DNA from 4 places in the Paucibacter sp. B51 genome. Region 1 is predicted to be linked to each of the others. Evidence: predicted binding sites of a transcription regulator. Region 1 holds the regulator's gene; each other region holds the start of a gene.

Region 1 (2,188 bases):
CCCGCGCCCTGGCCACGCAACCGCGCTTCATCCTGCTGGACGAACCCTTCGCCGGCGTGGACCCGATCGCGGTGCTGGAGATCCAGCGCATCATCGGTTTCCTGAAAGCGCGCCAGATCGGCGTGCTGATCACCGACCACAATGTGCGCGAGACCCTGGGCATCTGCGACCGGGCCTACATCATCAGCGAGGGCTCGGTGCTGGCCGAGGGCACGCCGGACGAGATCGTGGCCAACGCCGATGTGCGCAAGGTCTATCTCGGCGAACATTTCCGCATGTAGAGCCGGCCATGGATGCCTACACGCCCGCTGCCACGGCAGCCCCGCGCGGGGCTGATGCTGGGATTCCTGCATCTCACGACTGCCCCTGAGCCCGCGCCATGAAGCAGTCACTCCAGGTTCGACTGAGCCAGCATCTGGCCTTGACGCCGCAGCTGCAGCAATCGATCCGCCTGCTGCAACTGTCCACGCTGGAGCTGAATCAGGAAGTCGAGCAGATGCTGGCGCAGAACCCGCTGCTCGAAACCGAAGAAGACTTCTCCGTCGCCACGCCCGAGCTGCCCGAGCTGCGCCCGGCCAGCGCCGCCGAGGACAGCGGCGCCGACCGTGAGCTGGGCGGCGGCGCCGAGGCCGAGGCCACGCCCGAGCTGCAGGCCGAAGACTTCGGCAGCACCGAACGCGAGGACTGGGAGAACGGCACCGAGGGCGACGATTTCGACGGCATCCGCGAACTGCCCAGCAACAACGGCAGCGGCTCGGGCAGCAACGATGAAGACGGCGAACGCAGCGACCAGGAATCGGCCGAGATCAGCCTGCAAGAGCATCTGGTCCAGCAGATGGCCGGCATGCACCTCAGCGATACCGACCAGCTGGCGCTGCGCCTGCTGATCGATTCGCTCAACGAGGACGGCTATCTCGAGGACAGCCTGGAAGCCATCGCCGAGGCCCTGGTGCCGGACGGTGACGAGGACAGCGCCGCCGAGCGCGAGGAGCTGCTCGACCACCTGCGCATCGCCCTCAAATGGCTGCACCACATGGACCCGCCCGGCGTCGGTGCCCGCGAGCTGACGGAATGCCTGGAGCTGCAGCTGCGCCAGCTGCCGCGTAGCGCGCCGCAGGTGATCGCCATCATGATCTGCAAAAAGCACTTGGACCTGCTGGCCAAGCGCGACAGCCGCCGCCTGATGCTGCTGACCGGCGCCGACGATGCCTTGCTGCGTGAAGCGCAAGCCCTGATCGTGGCCCTGGAGCCCAAGCCCGGCCGGCGCTTTGCCCGCGGCCAGGCGCCGGCGGTGATCCCGGACGTGATCGTGCGCAAGGTCGGCCGCGAGCTGCGCGTCATCATCAACCCCGAGGTCGCGCCCAAGCTGCGCATCAACGAGCTCTACGCCAACGCCCTGCGCCAGACGCGCGGCGGCATCAGCAACAGCGCCCTGGGCGGCCAGCTGCAGGAGGCACGCTGGTTCATCAAGAACATCCAACAGCGCTTCGACACCATCCTGCGCGTCTCCACCGCCATCGTCGAGCGGCAAAAAGGTTTCTTCAGCCACGGCGCCGTGGCCATGAAGCCCCTGGTGCTGCGCGAGATCGCCGATGAGCTGGGCCTGCACGAATCGACCATCTCGCGCGTGACCACGGCCAAGTACATGGCCACGCCCTTCGGCACCTTCGAGCTCAAGTATTTCTTCGGCTCGGGCCTGTCCACCGAGGCTGGCGGCGAGGCCTCCAGCACCGCCGTGCGCGAGCTGATCAAGCAGTTCATCGCCGCCGAGAACCCGGCCAAACCCCTGTCCGACAGCGCCCTGGCCAGCATGCTGGAAGAGCAAGGCATCCAGGTCGCGCGCCGCACCGTCGCCAAATACCGCGAAGGCATGCACATCGGGACGACGACGATGCGGCGGGTGGTTTGAAGCTTGAAGCTTGAAGCTTGAGTGAACGGGTGAATCAGTGAACTGGTGAACCACACCCCACGATTCACCATTCACCATTCACCATTCACCATTCACCATTCACCTGTTCACCTGTTCACCTGTTCACCCGTTCACCCGTTCACCCCCAAACGTGAACACGCACACCGATTTCAGGTGATTCCCATTTCGAGACATGCCATCATGCCGCTGACTTGGATCGTTACTTGAAAGGTCTGCCGTGAACACCACCCTCCGCTCCCCGGCCGGCGCACGCCTGCC
Region 2 (2,188 bases), on a different contig from region 1:
TCCTGGCCTCGATCTGGCTCTACACCCTGGTTTTTGCTTTTTCTTCCCTGTGGTTCACGCATTACTGCCTGGCTGCGCTGCAGGAGCTGCGCCTGAGTCGCTCGACCGCGGCGCCCGGGCCCTCGGGCCTGGTTCTCGATGCTGAAGCTCCCACCCCTACACCCCCATTGCTGCCCAAGGCTGACGCATGAGCACCCCCTCGGTTTCGACCCCTCGGCCCAAGATCGGCCTGATCATCATTGGCGACGAGATTTTGTCCGGCAAGCGCCAGGACAAGCACCTCAGCAAGTTCATCGAGATCCTGGCCGCGCGCGGCATGAGCCTGGACTGGGCCCAGTACCTGGGCGATGACCGTTCTCACATCAGCGTCCGGCTGCGCGAGGCCTTCGCCAGCGGTGACCTGGTGATCAGCTGCGGCGGCATTGGCGCCACGCCGGACGACCACACCCGCCAGGCCGCGGCTGCCGCGCTCGACCGGGAGCTGGTCTTGCACTCCGAGGCGCGCGCCCTGATCTGGCAGCGCATCCAGGACATGGCGGCAGAGAAGGGCGAGTCGGTCGACCCCGAACACCCCGACACCTTGCGCCGCCTGGAGATGGGCGTGTTCCCGGCCGGCGCCGAGATCATCCCCAACCCCTTCAACAAGATCCCGGGCTTTTCGGTCGGCACGGTCTACTTCGTGCCCGGCTTCCCGGTGATGGCGCACCCGATGATGGAGTGGGTGCTGGACCAGCGCCACGCCGATCTGCAGCGCCCGGTGCAGCGCCAGGAGCTGTCGCTGATCGTTCAGGGCGCCATGGAGGCCAGCCTGACCCCGCTGATGGAGCGCGTGGAGGCAGATTTCCCGGGCATCAAGGTCTTCAGCCTGCCCAGCGTGGACCACCCGCAGTGGGGTCGCCATATCGAGCTGGGCGTCAAGGGCCCGGCGGAGCAGATGGACGCGGCCTACCAGGCACTGAAAAGCGGCGTGATCCAGTTTGGTGCCTCGGTGAGCACTGAATTGGTGCGTTGAGTCACCTGGTCTTGCACTATTTTGGTGATTGCCTCGTGATTTCTTGACAGGCCGCCCTGTTCCGGGGCCGGGCCTCGGCCCATAATCCCGGGGCTTTGGGGCCGGATGCACCGGTGCAGCGCAGGGCTGGCGGGGCTGGGCCCCGAGGGCTGACGCAAAGCGCACGAGCAGCCCAAAGTTGGCACACAAACTGCTTATTCAAAGGCTGCGCGGCCTGAGTCTGTTCGAGCAGTGCAAGCCAAACAAATACCTACGCATCCGCAAGCTTTCTCCCGCTACTTACCCGTTTAGGAGTTTCTGATGGCCAAGACCGTCGCCGACGTGATGAAGATCGTCAAGGAAAACGAAGTCAAGTTTGTTGACTTCCGTTTCACCGACACCCGTGGCAAGGAACAGCACGTGACCGTGCCGGTTTCGCACTTCGACGAAGACAAGTTTGTCTCCGGCCATGCTTTCGACGGCTCGTCCATCGCAGGCTGGAAGGGCATCGAAGCCTCGGACATGCTGCTCATGCCCGATCCGAACACGGCCAATATCGACCCCTTCTTCGAAGAGCCGACCCTGATCCTGTCCTGCGACGTGGTCGACCCGGCCGACGGCAAGGCCTACGAGCGCGATCCCCGCTCCCTGGCCAAGCGCGCTGAAGCCTACCTGAAGGCCTCGGGCCTGGGCGACACCGCCTACTTCGGTCCTGAGCCCGAATTCTTCATCTTCGACTCGGTGCGTTGGGCCAACGACATGTCGGGTTCCTTCTTCAAGATCGAATCCGAAGAAGGCGCCTGGAACACCGGCAAGGAATACGAGCACGGCAACACCGGCTACCGTCCAACCGTCAAGGGTGGCTACTTCCCTGTGCCCCCGGTCGACAGCGGCCAGGACATGCGCTCGGAAATGTGCTTGATCCTGGAACAACTGGGCATCCCGGTTGAAGTGCACCACCACGAAGTGGCGAACGCGGGCCAGATGGAAATCGGCACCAAGTTCAGCTCTCTGGTCGAGCGCGCCGACTGGACCCAGCTGCAGAAGTACGTGATCCAGAACGTGGCCCATGCCTACGGCAAGACCGCCACCTTCATGCCCAAGCCCCTGGTCGGCGACAACGGCAGCGGCATGCACGTGCACCAGTCCGTGTGGAAGGACGGCAAGAACCTGTTCGCCGGTGACGGCTATGCCGGT
Region 3 (2,188 bases), 1.2 Mb from region 1:
CGATGAAGGCCGGCGCCTGGTGGCCCCGCGCCTGCCGGCCAGCGGCTACTGAGGTCAGCCCCCAAAAGATGGGCGCGGGTTTGCGGCTAACTAGCTAGCTAACGCCGGCTTGCAGCGGCTACATTTTTTCGAAGCGCTTCAATCGCACCCGCGCTCCCTCTTCAAGGGCGGCCACATCACGGCCACCCACTCACCGAGCATCGCCTCTTCGGGCGGCCGATGCTGGGCGCCGTGTTCAGCCGGCTCTAGCCGAGCTCGAACGTCAAGCTCAGGCGCCGCGGCGACGTGCAGCGAAGGCTGCGAACAGAGCCAGCCCGGCCAGTGCCCAGGACGAGGGCTCGGGCACTTGATTGCCCGAAGGGATGCGCGACAGCGTCACTTCGAAGCCGGCGCCCGCGTTGTCCCAGAAGGCCGAATCGCTCACACCCAGGTAGAGGCGGCCGCTGCGGGTCGCGGTGAACTGCACGTTCGTACCGAGAGCGAACAAGGAGCTTTGCGAGATACCGTTTGCCACGTCGGCGGCATCAAAGGCCTGGAAGTTGCCACTGTCGTCGCCAACAATGCTGCCGACCAAGGCGCCGAAGAGATTGTTCAGCCCCGTGAAGTGCGCCGTCCCGTTGCCAAGACCCTGCATCACTTGCCCGTTCGCGTCGCCACAGCCCGCATTGCCACTCAGGCACAGGGTGCCGCTTGCCGTGACCTGCACTTTGTCGCCGGCCTGGACTTGAAACCCGCTGTTGACGAAGCCCAGGGTCGAAGACAGGATGCCTTGCTGCGCGGTGTTGGCATTGCCATTGACGCCACCGAAGCCGCCGCCGTTCATCACGCCAACATGGACGGGTCCAGCGTGGGCGGCGCCTGCGAGGGCCAAGCCAAGGGTTGCGATGGCAAAGGAATGGATTGCGTTTTTCGTCATCTTTCTGTCGCTCTTTCGAATTCATGGTGTTCCGCCCCCCCTATCGCATGGACGGGCTCCCCCAAGTGGAGAGCAAACGCCACTAAGCAAATGACATGCCAAGGCGAGTGCTGCGCCAAGAGGAGTCCAGCACAAGACGACTCAGGGCAGCCCTGTTTGCGAGCAGATGGCCGGATTTGAGAACGAGCAAGCGCGTCTTGCTTCGCGGTCAGGGACGCCCCCCCGAAACGCGGGGAACCTTGCAAGGCCAGGCGGTATGGCCACATCGGCAACGGCTCACGAAACAAGTTGTAAAGATTGGCGACAGTCTGCCGCGAAGCCCACCGAGTGCGCCGCAGCTTTGGCTGCCAAGGCCCACTCGTGCAGGCCGCATGGGTGCCGCGTTACTCAGGCACCAGCACCGGCGGGCGGTCGGGCGAGCGACTCGCCTGGCCAAGCAGTGCGCCATCGCCGCGCCATCGCCGCTCTAACGCCCAAGCCCCAGGCGCCCGGCCACATGCGGCAGGGCACGGCGCTCCTCTTCATCGGGGCTGGCGGCAGACCATCTCCGGCGCCTGGTAGCCCCAGACGATACGGGCTTCGCCCTGGTGCTCCCAGAAGCTCTCATTGCGGCCGACATAGCGGCTGCCGCTGGCGCTGCGCTCGGCAAACATCAGCGAGCTGCTGTCGCCGAACTCGGCCACCAGGGTCGGCGGCTCGGTGGCGAAGAAGCTCACCACCACCTCCTTGGCGGCATTGCCATCACAGGCCCAGCGGATCGGCCCCTGCGGCGGCAGCAGTCGGTAACGGGCCTGCAGCTCGGCGATGCGGCGGACATAACTGTCTTTCACGCAGGCCGGTTTGTCCTGGCTCTTCCAGCACTCGTCCCGGCCCTTGACCCAGCCGCGCTGCTCGGCCTTGAGCAGGGGCGGGCGCTCCTTGGCGGCCTTCTTCAGAGCCTGGCCGTAGACCTGAGCCAGCTGGCGGTCCAGCTGCACCAGGCCCGCATCGGCGCAAACCAGGGCCGCCATGCTGCCGGGCTGGACCTTGGCGCAGTCGAAGGCCGGCCCGGGCGCCGCCTGCAGCGCCGGTGCGGCGCCGCCGAGCAGGGCCAGCAGCAGGCCGAACAGGCCGGGCCGCATGCGGCTTGCGCTACGCTGCGCGAAAACCAGGGAGCGCGGAACGATGCAAGACATGGCAGGGACTCCAAAAGTTAGCAGCGATCAGAGATTAAGCGATCTTGCCGCGCTGCCCGCGCTGGGCCGGCGCCGCCTGGTTCTGGGCCTGGCCCAG
Region 4 (2,188 bases), 1.1 Mb from region 1:
GTCAGGCCTTGCACGCCGATGGCGCTCAGGGCTTCGCGCACCTCGTCGAGCTTGAAGGGTTTGATGATGGCGGTGATGAGTTTCATGGGGAGAGTCTCCGAAGTCTTGAGTTCGATCCGAGCAGATCAGAAGGTCTTCTTGGCCGAGAGCACAAAGCCGCTCTTGCCCAGGTTCTTGGACGAAGGGCCACCGACGTAGGCGTCCGTGTTGGTGTTGATCAAGGTGGCGCCGAAGCTGATCCCGGCGTAGTCCTTGTTCAGGGTCACCGCGTAATCGGTGTAGGAACCGGCCGGGTTGTTCTTGACCTTCTGGCGGCCCAGATGCGGCACCAGGCTGAAGCCCTCGCCCAGATCCAGCGTGGCGCTCAGGTCCAGGTAGCCGCTGCCTTTGCTGTTGGCGGTGCCGAAGAGATTGGTGGTGCTGTGCGAATACTTGGCGGTGAAGACGCCGTAGCTCAGGGCGCCGTAGACCTCGGTGGTGTTGGCGCTGGGGTTCAGGTCATTGCCCGAGTAGATGTAGGTCAGCGCGCCCACATCGAGGGTCAGGCCCGGTGCCACCTCGGTCTTGTAACCACCGTACACATCGATCTCCACCGAAGCGCCGCCGTTGTAGGGCGCGTCCTTGATCCACTTGATGGTGGAGGCCCAGGTGCCGATGTAGAAGCCGTTGGCAGCCACATAGTCCGCGCCGCCTTGCAGAGCGGGCTTCAGGCGGCTTTGCGAAATACCGCGGTAGCGGTAATCGGTGGTGACGCTGGCATTGAAGCTCAGCGGGCTGGCAGCCTCTTCGGCCTGTGCCGCCAGGGGCAGCAAGGTGCCCAGAACCAGGGCAAACGTCGTGGCCAAAGCAAACGGTGTTGTCTTCATGCGGAACTCCTGGAAGGTTGATTCAAAAAGGACAAACAAAAGCCGTGAAAGACGGGGAGACGAGAAAGCCGGGGCCATTGCGGGCACTTGCGGGCACTTGGCTTAGGCATCGCAGCTTCCGTGCCAGCTTTCAGGCGGGCAGCGGCAGATCCTTTGTCCAGGGCAAACACCGAGGCCCATGCACCAATTGCTCGCAGGACCGAGACCGAGCACCAGCCCAAGCGCACTCTCTTGGTGCAAGGCACGCTTTGTGTGCCTGAAAGCTCGGGCCGGCGGGCACAATCAAGCCAGCCGGCGGGCCCGACCCGGCCCGCCAGGCGCCTGCAAGGGAGAGCAAGAAGACCATGTCTCTGGCCGTTGTCCACAGCCGCGCCCTGGACGGGCTGACCGCCGCGCCGGTCAGCGTCGAGGTGCATTTGGCCAACGGCCTGCCCTCCTTCACCTTGGTCGGCCTGGCCGAAACCGAGGTCAAGGAATCGCGCGAACGCGTACGCGCGGCCCTGCAAAACAGCGGGCTCGCTTTTCCCCACAACAAAAGAATCACGGTGAATTTGGCGCCGGCGGAGCTGCCCAAGGAAGGCGGCCGCTTCGACCTGCCCATCGCCCTGGGCCTGCTGGCGGCCAGCGAACAGATCGATGCGCAGCAGCTGGAGCGCCTGGAGTGCGCCGGCGAGCTGTCCCTGGGCGGCGAGCTGCGCCCGGTGCGTGGCGCCCTGGCCATGAGCCTGGCGTTGCGGCGCGAAGGCAGCAGCCGGCGCCTGCTGCTGCCCGAGGCCAGCGCGGCCGAGGCGGCCCTGGTCGAGGGCGTGCCGGTGCATGCGGCGCGGCATCTGCTTGATCTGGTTGAGGCTTTGCGCCCCGGCAGCGACAGCCTGCTGCCCCGCGCTCGCGCGCTGCTGCCGGCCCAGCCGATCACGGCGGCGCCCGATCTGCGCGACATCAAGGGCCAGGCCGGCGCCAAGCGCGCGCTCGAGATCGCCGCGGCTGGCGGCCTGAGCCTCTTGATGGTGGGGCCGCCGGGCACGGGCAAATCCATGCTGGCCCAGCGCCTGTGCGGCCTGCTGCCGCCGATGAACGAAGACGAGGCCCTGGAATCGGCCGCCGTGCTCAGCCTGGCCGGCCAGTTTCAGCCCGAGCGCTGGCGCCAGCGCGTGATGCGCAATCCGCACCACAGCGCCTCGGCCGTGGCCCTGGTCGGCGGTGGCTCACCGCCGCGGCCGGGCGAAATCTCACTCGCCCAGCATGGCGTTTTGTTTCTCGATGAACTGCCCGAGTTCAACCGCTCGGCCCTGGAAGCCCTGCGTGAACCGATGGAAACCGGC

The links. The regulator sigma-54, encoded in region 1, starts transcription at its own class of promoters, with help from an activator protein. The targets are predictions, from matches to a motif close to TGGCANGNAANCTGCTTT.
Region 2: a site for sigma-54 is predicted at 1,192-1,209, ahead of glnA (type I glutamate--ammonia ligase). Genes of this name have one in related genera too.
Region 3: a site for sigma-54 is predicted at 1,000-1,017, ahead of OOB33_RS00660 (PEP-CTERM sorting domain-containing protein). Genes of this name have one in related genera too.
Region 4: a site for sigma-54 is predicted at 975-992, ahead of OOB33_RS01100 (TorF family putative porin). Genes of this name have one in related genera too.

Annotation. Positions count from the first base shown of each region.
Region 1 is NZ_JAPIVN010000001.1:1,341,378-1,343,565, reverse strand. Features, by position in the region: gene lptB (LPS export ABC transporter ATP-binding protein) at 1-281, shown strand, start outside; gene OOB33_RS05710 (RNA polymerase factor sigma-54) at 380-1,909, shown strand; gene OOB33_RS05705 (SGNH/GDSL hydrolase family protein) at 2,148-2,188, shown strand, end outside.
Region 2 is NZ_JAPIVN010000002.1:175,955-178,142, reverse strand. Features, by position in the region: gene OOB33_RS21740 (EI24 domain-containing protein) at 1-191, shown strand, start outside; gene OOB33_RS21735 (competence/damage-inducible protein A) at 188-1,012, shown strand; gene glnA (type I glutamate--ammonia ligase) at 1,313-2,188, shown strand, end outside.
Region 3 is NZ_JAPIVN010000001.1:170,831-173,018, forward strand. Features, by position in the region: gene OOB33_RS00655 (pirin family protein) at 1-52, shown strand, start outside; gene OOB33_RS00660 (PEP-CTERM sorting domain-containing protein) at 269-916, opposite strand; gene OOB33_RS00665 (MliC family protein) at 1,438-2,091, opposite strand; gene OOB33_RS00670 (FAD-binding oxidoreductase) at 2,090-2,188, shown strand, end outside.
Region 4 is NZ_JAPIVN010000001.1:268,074-270,261, forward strand. Features, by position in the region: gene glnK (P-II family nitrogen regulator) at 1-86, opposite strand, end outside; gene OOB33_RS01100 (TorF family putative porin) at 126-866, opposite strand; gene OOB33_RS01105 (YifB family Mg chelatase-like AAA ATPase) at 1,211-2,188, shown strand, end outside.